DNA from 3 places in the Paenibacillus sp. FSL F4-0087 genome. Region 1 is predicted to be linked to each of the others. Evidence: riboswitches for the same ligand, from Rfam matches in the RefSeq annotation. Region 1 holds a riboswitch; each other region holds the start of a gene.

What was found. Region 1 has a riboswitch for cyclic di-AMP ahead of MHB84_RS02360 (C40 family peptidase). Riboswitches for the same ligand answer to the same signal wherever they lie in the genome.
Region 2: linked by a shared signal. The riboswitch ahead of MHB84_RS06040 (hypothetical protein) and the one ahead of MHB84_RS02360 (C40 family peptidase) in region 1 are both predicted to bind cyclic di-AMP.
Region 3: linked by a shared signal. The riboswitch ahead of MHB84_RS25255 (3D domain-containing protein) and the one ahead of MHB84_RS02360 (C40 family peptidase) in region 1 are both predicted to bind cyclic di-AMP.

Annotation. Positions count from the first base shown of each region.
Region 1 is NZ_JBBODJ010000001.1:516,772-521,836, forward strand. It holds gene MHB84_RS02350 (X2-like carbohydrate binding domain-containing protein) at 1-1,935, opposite strand, end outside; tRNA gene MHB84_RS02355 (tRNA-Leu) at 2,266-2,349, opposite strand; cyclic di-AMP (ydaO/yuaA leader) riboswitch at 2,773-2,904, shown strand; gene MHB84_RS02360 (C40 family peptidase) at 2,910-3,374, shown strand; gene MHB84_RS02365 (carboxymuconolactone decarboxylase family protein) at 3,490-3,819, opposite strand; gene MHB84_RS02370 (hypothetical protein) at 3,937-4,155, opposite strand; gene MHB84_RS02375 (hypothetical protein) at 4,278-4,607, opposite strand; gene MHB84_RS02380 (xanthine phosphoribosyltransferase) at 4,706-5,065, opposite strand, start outside.
Region 2 is NZ_JBBODJ010000001.1:1,237,864-1,242,928, reverse strand. It holds gene MHB84_RS06065 (hypothetical protein) at 1-424, opposite strand, end outside; gene MHB84_RS06060 (Rha family transcriptional regulator) at 452-655, opposite strand; gene MHB84_RS06055 (urease accessory protein UreF) at 928-1,629, opposite strand; tRNA gene MHB84_RS06050 (tRNA-Leu) at 2,050-2,132, shown strand; partial or broken gene MHB84_RS31345 (hypothetical protein) at 2,238-2,306, shown strand; gene MHB84_RS06045 (glutathione peroxidase) at 2,282-2,758, opposite strand; cyclic di-AMP (ydaO/yuaA leader) riboswitch at 3,126-3,301, shown strand; gene MHB84_RS06040 (hypothetical protein) at 3,422-3,817, shown strand; gene MHB84_RS06035 (HAD-IA family hydrolase) at 3,980-4,672, shown strand; gene MHB84_RS06030 (Nramp family divalent metal transporter) at 4,818-5,065, opposite strand, start outside.
Region 3 is NZ_JBBODJ010000001.1:5,484,031-5,489,095, reverse strand. It holds gene MHB84_RS25280 (DUF4178 domain-containing protein) at 1-280, opposite strand, end outside; gene MHB84_RS25275 (DUF350 domain-containing protein) at 304-705, opposite strand; gene MHB84_RS25270 (PspA/IM30 family protein) at 802-1,473, opposite strand; gene lpdD (prenylated flavin chaperone LpdD) at 1,603-1,947, opposite strand; gene MHB84_RS25260 (polysaccharide deacetylase family protein) at 2,101-2,889, shown strand; gene MHB84_RS25255 (3D domain-containing protein) at 3,018-3,686, opposite strand; cyclic di-AMP (ydaO/yuaA leader) riboswitch at 3,689-3,884, opposite strand; gene MHB84_RS25250 (amino acid ABC transporter ATP-binding protein) at 4,169-4,891, opposite strand; gene MHB84_RS25245 (ABC transporter permease subunit) at 4,878-5,065, opposite strand, start outside.

The DNA of each region.
Region 1 (5,065 bases):
ATACTGGCCTGATTTTTTGACGACTTTCAAGGTATGTGAACCGTTAGTCAACCCAGCAGCACTATACAGCACCTGTTGGGCTTCTCGTTCATCATCGGTATAAGCGCTAACCGTTTCAGGCGTTCCATTGTCGAGTGTGACTATCATGTCTCCCAGACCCTTGTCCTTCTCCGTCAGCAAATCAATACCTGTGCCCGTGAAGGTATATTCAAAATAATCGCCGTCATCCTCAGTAAAATGTACATCATCTTTGTAATCTCCGAAACCTCTGCCGCTATTTGGACTCCATGAACCGTTGTACTGAATATGGCTATCATCATCATTAATATAAACCACATCGGTAACAGCAGCCGCATCCATGGAAGCAGCATTTGCTATATTTTCTGTATTCGCGGTTGGGTCAACTTCAGCTTCCAAGTCAGCTCCTTGTTGCGTATTCATATTCGCTGGACCAGTGGTCGAGGAATCCGTAATAGCGATGCTCAGATCCTGTCTGCCATCGATTTGCTCCTTGCCCCCGTTTCGCTTCCAATCTCCACTATAGCGCATGCCCGTATCATCATCATTAACAGCTGATGTACCGCTTAATGCGGTTACCTTAAGCATCCGGGAAGCATGGGGTTCCAGTACGCCGCCACTGAATTCATGATTAAAATTCCCCAGTTCGGAATGGCTCCAGAGATCACGGACCGAAGCCGTACCTTCGAGGCCAATATCACTCCATTTCACTTTGACCTCGGCACTCCGATTGCCCAGATTGAACAGAGCTACATTGTACGTACCATCTCCGTTATTGGCATACCAAACCTGCTGTTTGGTGTCCATGGAAACCGGATGGGCTGGACGACCAGCCTGATTGACCGCAATGACTTCGTCATTCGTCAGCAGTTCCAGCCCATAGCTGTCCAGCCTGGTCAGATCATTACCTGTATAAAGTGGTGCTGAAGAGATTGCCCAGAACGTGGTAGCGGTCTTCCGCTCGTCCCTGGTCAGACCATCCATCGAGCCATTCCCGACATTCAGTGAATCGAAGTCGTTCCAGCCTCCGGGACCTGCATCCCGCCACCAGAGGGCAGCGATGGGGAACAAGCGGGAAATACTCGACCATTCGGTCAATCCCTTACTGCTGTCATAGGCTTCAACATCCCAGTCGATCCTCCAGCCGTTCGCATACTTTTTCCAGAAGTCCACGTAATTGTGGTCAAGCGCCCAGGAAAGCTCAAACCAGATGTTATTTCTGTCCAGGGCTTTGGACCAAGCCTCCACATCACCGCGTGCATCGCGGCTCAGGTTATTAATTCCCGATCCTGGCGTCACACTATCGAATTTGACAAAATTGATACCCCACTCTCCAAGAAGATCCGCGATGGAGTCAATGTACTTCTGTGAGCAAGGGTTCGAAAAATCAATTTTGTACGTGTACGAATCCCAAGCATCCATAACAACGAGCGGTTTTACTGCAATATCTTGCATACGACATGCCCCGCCCGTTCCATACACCTCAAGATTTTTATCATAGGCTGTGATGGATAATCCCGGAATCAGATAGATTCCGATCTTCTGTCCATTATTATGGACATAATCGATGACCTCCTGAAATCCATTTGGATAAAGAACAGTACTCGGAATAGGACGGCCGTATTCATCTTCGTCACCGTTCCAGCCAGCATCAATATTAATGTATTCATATCCATGGGCTTGCAGCTTCTCGCGCATGGCATCCGATTGCTTCTTAATACTCTCGGCAGATGTCCAGTTACCCGCCCCGTCATATACTTGCATGCTGTAACTACTCCAACCCATATACGGCTTTTGGGCCAGACTCTTATCTGCTGCTTGTGCCACATTACCTGTCGTTCCCATAATTCCGAACTGAACTGCCGCAATCATGAACACCATGAAACACATTGCCATCCTTTTTCCGATTCGTTTCAAATTATCCCTACCCCCTCTGAATTTGGTCAATCAAATTCCTGTTGATAGCGCTTCCATACGAGAAGAGAATAGTGTATAGTGGATTTCCAGGATAGGTACAATTCGGTATTTTACGTACAATTCACCTGAAATATAGGGGCAAACCGTCGCAGAACAAACATATTTCCATTAATGGATAAATAAACAAATAAAAACTTCATCTTTGCTCAAATTAAGGGAATGGGTTGAAGACAACCAGGATGAGCAATCACTCTAATCCGTAAACAAAGAAAAAAGGTTCCTAGAGTGGCAGTAATGCCATTCTAGGAACCTTTTTCGTATTACATATGATGCGGTCGAGAGGACTCGAACCTCCACGGGGGTTAGCCCACACGGACCTGAACCGTGCGCGTCTGCCAATTCCGCCACGACCGCGTATGTTGTATCTCCGAGAAATTACATCGCGGCGACAAGAAATAATATATCATGTGCAGGTAATTAGTGTCAACAAAAAAATATTCCTTATTTAATATGTAAAGCTGTACTCATCCATCATTTCATGCAAAACAAAAAACTAAGGCCAATACAATTGATGATAAAAAACTGTCTGAATGAATTATATGTTGGAAGGCCAGTTCCGTACCAGGCCTACCCACCTCCTCTTTAAGGTTTTAGGAAGCTGGAATCCTGCATTTGAAACAGTAGTTACTTTTTTGTCATCTATCAAAACTCAACATTCGAGTTATTTCTACATAAATAGCGATAATTCCGTTAACATTGAGATGATAAGAAGTGTTCAAGAACGGTTTGACATTTTCGCATTTATGCAATATAGTTTCAAAAGGTTACAAAAACTTAATTATTCATTTGCCGAGTTTCATGTTTGAAAACGGGGGAACCATTTTGGGTGAATTATTCTTATACATAGGAAATATAGGGAACCTTCTACCGAACCCTTAGCTAACTCCGTAGGCATCGAAGGGAGAACAAAAATTTTGAAAAAGCTTATCATCTCCATTTTTGGAGCAGCAGTATTATTTACATCTGGTGCAGCAAGCACAGAGGCAAGCAGTATTAACACCGTCGTTAACAACATGACAGGCATACCTTACAAATGGGGTGGTACTACACTCGCCGGGTTTGATTGCTCTGGATTTATGAGATATATTTTCAACAAATATAGCATTGAATTACCACGCACTTCCCAGCAACAAGCTAAGGCCGGAACGCCGGTATCCAAAGCTAATCTGCGTACGGGTGACCTGGTATTCTTTAATACGATGGGCAGTGGCATTTCACATACAGGTGTATATATCGGGGGCGGACAGTTCGCTCATGCTTCAAGCAGCAAGGGTGTCAGCATCACTCAATTATCTAATCCTTACTTCAACGATCGTTACGTAACAGCACGCCGGGTAACAGGACAGTTTATGTATAACAAAATGCTGGGCAAAATATAAGTTAACACGAAAAGGCTTCGGTTATAACCGGAGCCTTTTCTTTGTCTATCTTTGTCTACATTAATATTGATTTTCTAGAGGTACACAAGGTCATCATCCGTCTTAACCAAAGCTTTTAATGTAAAGCCTTCTGTACTCTCATTGCACCCTGAGACAACGCATGGCCTCCGCCAACTGCTCCAGCCACAGCAACCGTCTCCATAATCTCTTGATCGGTCGCTCCTTTGGCACGCGCTTCTTCCACATGGTAAAACGTACATACCTCATTGTTTGCAAACAGTCCAATGCCCAGCGCAATCAGCTGTTTGGTCTTGGCATCAATCGCCCCTGCCTGAAAGCACTCTCCAGTGAACTCATGATAAGACTTCACCACAGCTGGCAGCACGTCGCTTAATTCACCAATCTGATCTTTATAGGCATGAACCTTATCATTCATCAGTGTCATGGTTACCGCACATCCTCTCGGCTGATATGTTACAAGCTCTCACTGTACCTATCTTCTCTCCCGAGAGGTGCAATTATGCCAAAACATCCATGGTAAATGAACCTAAAAACGCATGTCCTATTCTTCGAGCGGGCTCTTACGTGGTTCGCTGAACAACTGATACTGATAATTCCGATCAAGCTTAACCACACGACGATTCTGACGGCGAATGAGCACCTGCTCCCCGTCCCAGGCCACTACAATGCCTGTCACATCATTGGACTGAATCTCGTCCCGTACTACCCTTACTTTTTCACCCGATAAACGCAGTGCATCCAATTCTGCATCACTGATCATATTTATGGCGCCTACTTTCCCAAAAAAATTATTTACAAAAAGAGACCTAAATGAAAAGTCATTTAGGTCTCACGTGACTGTATTGGACTGTCATGTCATTCGAAATATGTCCCGACTGAAAGTTACCGCTGCGCGTGCTCTTTGCTGTCGTTCTTCTCAAACCAAAAATCAAGCACTTTGGCGGACATCACACGTTCTTCAAGGTACTCCACTTGATGCGGTGTAAATTGTTCTTTCCAAGAGAAGGACAACTCTTCGCACAAGCCTACAATCGTCAGCAATTCTGACCAAGCAACGTAGCGTTTGTACCAGAAAAATTGAGGATGTTCAATCATATAGGGATAAAGGTCATCGAATTCCGTATGTTTACAATCCAGGGCACGCTCAAAATGTACTTTCGATTCCGCCAGCTTATCAATAAAAAATTGTTCTGTTGCCGGTTGGTTACCCATGGTGTTGCCTCCTCTCCCTAACATAACCCCATTATAAATGAAATCAGCGGTCATGCAAAGGCATTGTTATAAAAATAGGCACTTTTTCCTTTAAAAAGTCACAATTCGTTATCGTCGAATTGTACAGTGCCATCGTTCAGTGAACGAATGCGCACCAACGCTTCAACCGGGATACCCTGCTCACGAATAGTGCGCGCTCCGGCCTGAAAACATTTTTCGACCACGACACCGAATCCGACCAGTTCCGCACCCGAACGTTCGATAATTTTGATGACACCACGAGCGGCATCGCCATTTGCAATGATATCGTCAATAAACAAAATACGGTCATTCTCATGAATATATTCACGGGACACCATAATATCCGTTACGATCCCTTTGGTAAAAGAAGGCACTCTTTCACAGTAAGCGTCGGGGTCAGCCAAAAGTGTTTTTTTGCGCCGGGCAAATACCAGTGG
Region 2 (5,065 bases), 720 kb from region 1:
TCTGTTCGGTAACATCCGTGTGTGCAATCAATGCGAGATCAGACAGCAGGGATGGGTCGGCCTGAATCAATGGGGTGAGTTCCAGGCGGAACCACCGCTGTTCGTTGTGGACAGTTTGGACGGCGATGTCGTATGTATAACTGTCTTTAAAAGGTGCAGTGATACTTTTTAACTCCTGAACAATTTTCGCATTCTTTGTTTTCTCCTCGCGTAATGTCCACCCCTCTATAAGGTGAAGGTAATGAGGCGGTTCAGGTGCTGTTCTGGAGGAGCCTGTAACGCTTGGATTTGGAAGCAGCTGCCCGAGTCCGTGTTGCCAAGCGGTGTTGCAGCTTCGAATGATCCATTTGTGGTCGACGATGATGAGCTGGTGCTGGATGGACTGGAACGATAATCTCTCCAGATCGGATATTAAGTATCTCATGAAATGAGCTCCTCCTTGGCAGAAATTTTATCTTAAATCATCTGGTATTTCCAAAATGTCAGCGACCTGGTGCCTGAACCGGGTTGCTTTGCGTGTGCCGTGAATGAGATTGGACAGACGGTATGGCGGAATGCCATACTGTTCACAAAATGTCTTTTGGTCGACCTGGAGTTCGGTTAGTCGTCGTTTAATGGCCCATCCAAAAGGAGTCACAGGTTTCTTTTTGTTCAAAAGGGTTCACCCCTCGTTGGAATGTAGTGTTCAGCTGGTTATTCTTGGTGTAAAATATACAGATATGCGAGCTGTATGTTTTATTATATACGTATTTGCGTCATCTAACAATTAAAAAAGACGTAAAAAAGTGTATTTTAAGATATTAAATGGCGTAAATACGTTAAATAGACAAAATAAATGACATAAAAAACACGCCAGCAAGGAGGTTGCGGCGTGTTTTTTATATTTTTACAGTGTGAGGAGGCGGGTTATGAAGGGATGGGGACAGATTAGGCTCTGTAGGCGTGAAGCCCTGCTCCAAGCATGTGGAAGCTTGGGAACAACGTTTTCATGGACATTGAGGTTGGTTGTGCCGGTCCATCGGCAGCGGAGGCGCTGACGGTATGCCATTCATGCTCCAGATCTGCGGCCAGGCGAACCAGCAGGTCCTGGATTGTATCGGTATGAAGAGGAATCACTTTGGAGGCTTCGGTTATGCAGGCGCTCATGGCTGAATGCAGATAACCAAGGACCGCCTCCTCGACAGGGATTTCGAGGTGGTGGTTAATCCAGGCGTGAACGGTGGAGAGGCAGCCGACGGATTCATACTTAGCCAGGGTTTGTTCGAGATGGCTAAAATCAATCCAGGGGTGGAGTGCGTGAGCCAGCTTAATCAGTCGTTTGCCCATTGTGGAGGCGTGTTCTCTAAGATTGACTGGTGTCCGCTGGACATGGACGAGCTTGTCGATGAGGGCTGTACGCCATGCGTCATTATGATCTGCGGCAGTATATATGCCTTTAATCGCCATGCCTTCCAGACGCACGATGCTGGGGTGCAATTGACAGCGCATGAATGATTCGAGATCTTCGGCGTTACGAATGGTACCTTCAGCGATATGGGTATCCATTCCGAAGGAATGGGTGAAGCCTCCAACCTGGATAGAGGAATCAAGCAGTTTGACGTAATCGAGCAGCTTATTCCCACGGTTCACGATCTTTCGCCTCCTACGTTCGTTAAATGTTATATTAAATAACATTTATACTCCTTTTTAGTTCGTTTTATGTTCGTAAATCCGAATTATATGATATATATATTCACATAAATATCCGCTTTTTGTCAATAGTTTCTTGGTTTTTAAATATTTAATCTGTTTAATGTTATTTTATATAACTTTATGAGTTATGTTAAACTGAGGGGGGATAAAGGATGGCACTACAAATAAAGTAGAGTGATCGACCTAATCGGATATACAAACGAGATCAAATTTAATCATATGCACTTCGTAGGAGAAAATGACGAGATTATACGATTTATGGAAGGGAAAACGCAGTTAAAATGATATTTATAAAAATGCTTTACTTTTAAACATGAACCGGGTATAATCAATTCTGTTGCCGATTATTTACGACATGCGGTCGTGGTGGAATGGCAGACACGCTATCTTGAGGGGGTAGTGGGTGTATACCCGTGGAGGTTCGAGTCCTCTCGACCGCATCATAAGAACGATTAGGAAGAAGCTTCCCATATGGGGAGCTTCTTTTTTATGTTTTTTTACAGTAAAGATGAGTCCAGACAAAAAAAGGTCACCCGTTTCCCTGAATGCATGTTCATTCTGTCTTCAGGGGTCGGATGGCCTTCAGTTGTTATTTAAGCAATTCTTTGATGTCTGCTTCAATTTTATCGGGTGTTGTTTTGGGAGCATACCGTTTCAGAACACGTCCGTTCTGATCCACAAGGAATTTGGTGAAGTTCCATTTGATGGCTTTGGAGCCGAGTACACCCGGTGCTTCTTTGGTAAGATGCTGGAATAGAGGGTGAGCGCTTGAACCATTCACATCGATTTTCTCGAACATCGGGAAGCTGACACCATAGTTCATCTGACAGAACTCGGCAATATCATCAGAAGAGCCTTTTTCCTGTGCAAACTGGTTGCTTGGAAAACCAAGAACTTCAAACGGGGAGTCTTTAAACTTATCCTGAAGTTCTTGCAGACCTCTGAATTGAGGTGTGAGTCCGCATTGGCTTGCTGTATTCACGATAAGCAGTACTTTGTCACGATAGTTGGACATTTCAACTTCCTGACCGCGAAGGGTGTTTACTTTGTAGTCGTAGACTGACATGAAAATCGCCTCCATTTCATATTCTTCTTCCTTCTATTATATTGATTGCAATTAAATATTGCAAAATTAATATTGCTTTTTTAACTCAATTTGAGGCTGTCGTGTATGATCTGTGACTGATTTAATACCTAATTATCGCTAAAGAGAGAATTAGAGAGCTTTGATGAGATGGGTAGAGAATGGATGCGTTGTAAGCGCTATTATTGATGGGAAATGGCAAAAATCCGTCGATTCGGTGATCTGCGCAGACTTTACACCAATATGGCACGGGTGTATGATTCATATCGTAATTCCAATTTAAATTAAATTTTACATGAAAAACGAAACAAACGATAATATCGCTCTGATTATTGATTATAAAAGAACGATGTTTTAATCGCTGAGTTTCCATTCATTCATGGGTGGGAAACGGGGGAACCAACAGGATGAACTGTCCAGGACAGTGGGCATCCATGGGGTGAATTTTCCGGTGACAGCCGGAAATAGGGCGACTCTCGCGCCCGAATCCGTCAGCTAACCTCGTAAGCGTTAAAGGGAGAGGCAACAAGCCGTACGCTGGTTCATAGTGTCTTTTTGCTATGGATTATTGAAGAAGCGTCCGGGAGGCCTTGGTCCCCCACGCTTCTTTTTTGTTGTCTTTTCACGCCAAGGGAGGAACGAATGATGGATAAAGAGATGATCTTAGTGACTGCTCCAAATGAAGCAGGACGTAAATTTATCAAATTGCTGATGTACAAAAAAATGCCGTTTGCCGTTCTGACCAACAGTGCAGGGGAAGAGCGCAGGCTCCGGAGAATCGGTGTGGAGCATGTCATTCGCATGAACACGGCTGCAGCTCAGAAATGGTTTTTGCCGCAAGGTAGTGTCGGCAATGTTTTTATTTTTGAAAATAGCCTAAACCTGACCTGTCGATATTTGCAGATCTGCCGCTCCTGGACATCCAAGTCCTTGTGTGTCATTACGGAACAAAGCCACCCCAAAGGGATCTATCGGGGAATGGGAGCAGACCGTATTGTATATTCCTTGAATGGGGAAGTTGGGTTTCTGCTGAATGGCTAGTGGCTAGTACTATTCCTGTGATTGATCCAGTGTCAGCTGCCTGTTATAATTGAAATCATAAATAAACGGAAACTTGAGGAGACTCATGCATGTTGGTGGGTCTTCTTTTTTATGGTTTGGGAAATAGGGATAATTTCCTGTGGCTAACGAGGAGGAATAGGCGTGCCGGATGTACGTGGAATACAATGGTTGTTCTTTGATGTGGGGGATACGCTCGTGGACGAATGGGAGCCGGTAGATGATATTATCGGTCAGTTCGTTCGTGAAGCTTGTGCGCTTGGTTATCAGGTGGAGATGCAGACGGTGCGAGAACTATTTGCCGCCTCCTACCGAAATTACGAGCAATGGCCGATGAAATTGGCTATTCGTACCCTTATCAGCGACAAGGGGCACCGGGAACAGATACAGGAGAAGCTAAAGTTCCGCAAAGAGCTTGAGCGGCCCTTCGCGTCAGCCGACGCTGTTCTCCAGACGTTATCGCAACACTATAAGATTGGTATCATTGCCAATCAGAGCCCGGGGACGGAAAATCGGCTGGATAGCTACGGCTTGCGCAAGTATGTGGATGTGCTGGCCTGTTCGGCTGAAGAAGGAGTGTCCAAGCCTGATCCTGAATTGTATGCTGTAGCGTTGAAACAGGCGGGATGTAAACCCGAGGAAGCGGTCATGATCGGCGACAGGATTGATAATGATATTATTCCAGCTAAGAAGCTGGGTATGCATACGATCCGGATTTTGCAGGGTTATGGCAGGTTCCAGCCGGAGCTTGCGGATGCAGAGCCTCCAGACTGGACTGTTGAATCACTGGAGGAACTTCTTCCATTGTTAATGGTAACTCAAAGTTCAGACAACTAAATAAGAGCAAGCCGTATTTAAGATCTAATCGGTATGAATTAGATGGCTGCTCAAACATATAAAAGGCTGATCGTCTCAAGGGATACATGACTTGAGTTGATCAGCCTTTTTGAGTTAGACAAAATATTGCGTAGTTCCGTTTAACTTAGAATAACAGAATGGTTTGGATAATCAGATACACATTCAGGACAACGATAACTCCGGCAATAATCCAGGAGATGATTTTGAGCCACAACTTGTTGGCAAAGGCCCCCATGCTTTTTTTGTCACTCGTAAACATCACCAGTGGAATGACGGCAAAGGGTAGCTGTAGCGACAGCACAACCTGGCTCAGAATCAGCAGTTCCTCTGTTCCGTGCTCTCCGGCAATGGCTGTTACGATGACGGCTGGAA
Region 3 (5,065 bases), 5.0 Mb from region 1:
TAGGCACCTCGTCTGGTGCATCGAGACGGCCATCAATTGGTGTATAGAGGGCATACCGGGTCATTTCCCGTTCTTCAATATGCAAATGTCGGATTGCCGTACCATCCTGCAACGTGAGTACAGCTGCATTTCGCGCTCGATGATGTACCCGCCCAACAACTTCATAGGTGACCAGCGAAACTTCACAGATATCACCAGGTGCCAGCTGAAGCATTGTTTTCTCTACCTTAGGCGGTTCAGGTTTGGCTATTATCCCTTTAATCCGTTTCCACACACTCATACCCATTACTCCTGTTCTTTATCTTATAAACAAGCTGCAATAATTAATGCGCCCACGATATGTAGTGCACCCGAGAACAAACCATAACCAGTCTTGCCCTGCTGTATTCCCGTATCCAGATCCAGGTTGGCCCATCTCCGAATCATAAAGTGAACCACACTCTCCAGAATCAGCAAAATAATAAATGAAACAACGGATACCAACAACGCTTCTCCAAGATGACCGGCTGTCGAAATGGAGGTGGCGAGTACATATCCCTGAGCAAACAGCTTCATAACCATACGTGTTGTAACGGCCATATTGCCCGCCTTCACTTCAGCAAAATCCTTATACTTCGTGAACAAAGAATCCACATACATTAAGACAAACAGCAAAACCGAACCCGATAACGTCCAGACCAGCATTGCCAAAATGTTCAAATCCATTTACATAGCCCCCACATCTCAACATGAACCGCAATTAAAAGCGAAGGAGAAACGCTGGTCTCTCCTCCGCTGGTGCCCCTGCTTGCTTACAAGGTTTTAGTTCTTATTTTCGTATTGCTTCATCAGTGCTGCCAGTTCATCCTCAACAGCCTGATCTTTGCCCAGCTTCTCGAACTCATCATCCAGCGATTTTCCTTTGGACGACATCTCATTGCTGGCTTCGGCCTGTGCTTCCATCTGCATCATTTTTTCTTCCATGCGCTTCATGCCGGCACTTGCAGTGTCGGAGCCAAATCCGTTCAGCGCCTTGTTGATTTCGGTTTGAGCTTTTGCAGCGTTGTAGCGCGCAACCAATGTTTCACGTTTGTTTTTCATTTGCGTCAATTGTTTGCGCATTTCGTCCAGCTTGCCACGAAGGTTATCGGCAGAAGCCTTGTTTTGATCATAGCTTGTTTTGTACTCGGCCATCTTCTCTTCAGCGACCTTCTTCTCTTCCAATGCCCGACGAGCCAAATCCATATTCTGTGCACGCGCTGCTGTATGTGCTTGCTCCTCACGTTTCTTCACGAGAGCTTCCTGTTCTTCAAACAGCTGCTTGAATTTCTTCTCAATGGCGATCTGTGCAGCAACAGCTTTCTCCGCATCTTCCAGATCTTCCTGCATATCCCGGATATATTGATCCGTCATTTTGATCGGATCTTCTGCCTTGTCAATAATAGAGTTAATGTTAGACATCGTTAAATCGCGCAATCGTTTGAAAATGGACATTATGGTATTCCTCCTAGTCGATAGTTCATCCTTGTATATAATCATACATACGTGGCAATGTTCTACTCGTTTCAATTTTAACAAAAAAAATCATAAAAAACGATTTTAGCCTGCTTAGCCTAAATGGAACTATTGAATCAATCGACCCGTTTGGCACAGCTCTTCATCAAGCAGCTTCTCTGCAGTCTGCACAATCTCGTCAATCTGCATCCGCGTAATTTCATCAAAGTGAATCCCCATTATTACGGTAACGGTTACCTTTAAATGAAGGGCAGCCTTACGTGCCAGTCTCTCACACAACTCTTGTTCTTTATGCCCTGGAATATGCACCGTAGCCCCACTCACTCGTTCACGGTCTGGATAAAATGTGGCTACTGCTCCAATATGTGATCTTCCTCCAGTTACCATAAACACTTTGTCTTCCCCTGCCTCAATCACCTGTAAACGAACGGAGTTTAAATCGTATGTACTCATTTTGCTCCACCTGTCCTTTTCAATATGTATATGTATGGTGGAATTATGGCTCCGATTTAATGAATCAGCAGTGAAACATCTCACATCATGCATAAATACGGATGGCCCCGGGCATACCAAAGAGAACGCAATTTGGGAAAAGGAGGCACGAACATGCGTATACGCCTCATCATGTTATCCATCATGGTCATTCTTCTGGGAGGAAGTTATGCTCCTGCTCAGTTATGGGCTTCTTCAAGCCCGCAAACCGAACCTGCTTCGAAGTCTGATTCTCCTGAAGAAGAACAGTTGACTCTGGGACAACTCAGACAGAAATATGCGGATACGTTCAAAACCAATGGCCCCTCAACAAAAAAGGTCGCTCTGACTTTTGATGATGTTCCTGATCCACGGTTCACACCGCAGGTGCTGGATATTCTAAAAAAATACAAGGTGCGGGCTACGTTTTTCATTGTAGGAAATCGCGCTGAGAAACATCCGGATCTGGTGAAACGTATGATAAAAGAAGGGCATATTGTGGGCAATCACAGCTACAATCACCCGGAATTCAGCAAGCTAACCATGAATGCATTTCGCAAACAAATCTTACATACCGGGGATATTATTCGAAATCTAGCGGGTTACACTCCCAAAATGATTCGTCCACCCTATGGTGACATTAACGAGCAACAGCTCCAATGGGCAGCCAAGCAACATTACAGCATCGTGAACTGGAACGTTGATTCTCTGGACTGGAAGGGCCTCTCCAAAGAGGAAGTCAAACAAAACATCCTGTCCGCCGTCAAACCAGGTTCCATTGTTCTGCAGCATGCAGGAGGCGGTGTAGGATCGAAGCTGAGTGGTACGATCGAGGCGTTGCCTGAAGTTATTGAAGAATTGCGAAACCGCGGGTACGAGCTGGTGACTTTGGACGAAATGCTGGAACTGCCAAAGGGTAAATAGATTTGATACGGCAATGGATATTCAAAAGGGTGTTCTTCAATCACATTATTGTGATTGGAGAGCACCCTTTATTGTTTAATTTAGATTAAGTTGGAGTCACATATGATGATGTGCAGCTTGCTTTGATTTTATTTCAAAATGTAAAGTTCCACATCCTGAATACCAAATGTGCTCACGGATTGCTTGCTGCCAGGAATAAAGATATCGATCTTGTGTCCTTTAATGGCACTGCCCACATCACGAGCCGTAGCGACAAATGCCTGTTTTGGCAGTCCTGGATGTGTATGACCTGTCACCAGTACCTTTGTACCCAATGGAATGATACTTGGGTCTACTGCAATGGTACCCAATTCAAGCGGATTACCGAAGTAATCCACAGCACCCCATCCTCCATTTTCGGAAGCATCAGCGGAGTATGCTGTTGCTTTGACGTCGACAGCTTTGCTGTAATCAAACGTTTTTCCCCAGGCTTGTACAACTTTACTATCTGCATTAACGTCAAGGCTTGCGGCAGTTACCGTTTTGGCCTCCGTTTTTGCTGCTGCAGCAGAAGCTGTGTTTGTTGTTTTACCAGGGATCGTAATTTTCAAACCACCATAAATGTTGTAAGCTGAAATGTCATTATTAGCTTTAATAAGAGAGTTAAGTCCAACTCCATATTGTTTGGATAAGGTGTAGAAGGTATCCCCCTCTTTGGCCACATGAACTGAATCAGCATGAGCCGGAACGGCCTGAATGAGCATTGCTGCTGTCAGCAAAGCTGTTGCTGTTTTGGCTATACGTTTCTTGTTAATCATGGTCTTCCTCCCTCATTATGCCTGCGAAGTTAGTTGTCGGATTCGGATGGAGGAAACCACCCTATAGGTTCAATTACATTTAAGAATTTATGTAGCCCTAATTCACCCCAAGCCGTGTGCAAATAATTCTTCCCCTAGCACACTCTGCATCATTACATCCCACACTCCCAACTCCGGAAGTTTCGGCAGGAACAAATATATCACAATTTTGTAACCAGGGGTCGTAGTAAATGTTACCATCTGGCTAATTCACTTTAATATTTAGGCTGAATTCAAGCCGTTTTTTCAAATAAATGTCTATTTGAGCTTTAATCATTGATGACAGAAACGTTACTTTTTATGTAATTCCGTGCGTATCCTTACATAACAAAACAATCCCTGCCGACGGTTCGTCGACAGGGATTGTTGAGGGGATGAAATTCTCATCCAAAGTATAGATTTTGCATTTTCATCTTGATCTTCATCCTTATTATTGGATGGTATTAGAGCACTTTAGCGAGGAAGTCACGTGTACGTGCATGCTTGGGCTCGCCAAACACTTCAGCAGGCGTTCCTTCTTCTACAATAACCCCACCATCCATGAACAGGATACGGTCTCCTACTTCGCGTGCGAAGCCCATCTCATGGGTTACAATAACCATAGTCATGCCGCCCTCTGCAAGCCGCTTCATGACATCCAGTACTTCACCGACCATTTCAGGGTCCAGTGCTGAAGTAGGCTCGTCAAACAGCATGACATGCGGCTGCATCGCAAGCGCTCTTGCAATAGCGATCCGTTGTTTCTGTCCACCGGACAGCTGATTTGGATAAGCGTCTTTTTTGTCAGATAGGCCAACCGTCTTGAGCAAATCTGAGCAGATTTGTTCCGCTTCGTGTGCAGATTGTTTTTTCACTTTAATGGGAGCAATCGTAATATTCTGTTGCACCGTTTTGTGCGGAAACAGATTGAAATGCTGGAATACCATCCCCATTTTTTCACGTGTTGCATTAATGTTATGTTTGGGGTCAGTGATCGATACACCTTCAAAATTAATTTCGCCTGAAGTCGGCTGCTCCAGCAGGTTCAAACAGCGCAAAAATGTACTTTTCCCCGATCCGGACGGACCGATGACCACGACAACCTCGCCTTTGCCAATTGTTACATTAATGCCCTTGAGCACATCGTTATTTCCATATGATTTGTGTAATTGTCTAACGTCTATCACTTGCACTCAACTTCCTTTCCAGTCGACCCAGCAGCTTGGACAAAATGAACGTCAGCACAAAGTAAATGGCCGCTGCAATCAGGAATGGATTCATTCCTTGGTACGTAATGTTTTTGACTACACTTGCCTGGTACATAATGTCCACCATACCAATAACCGAGATGATGGAGGATT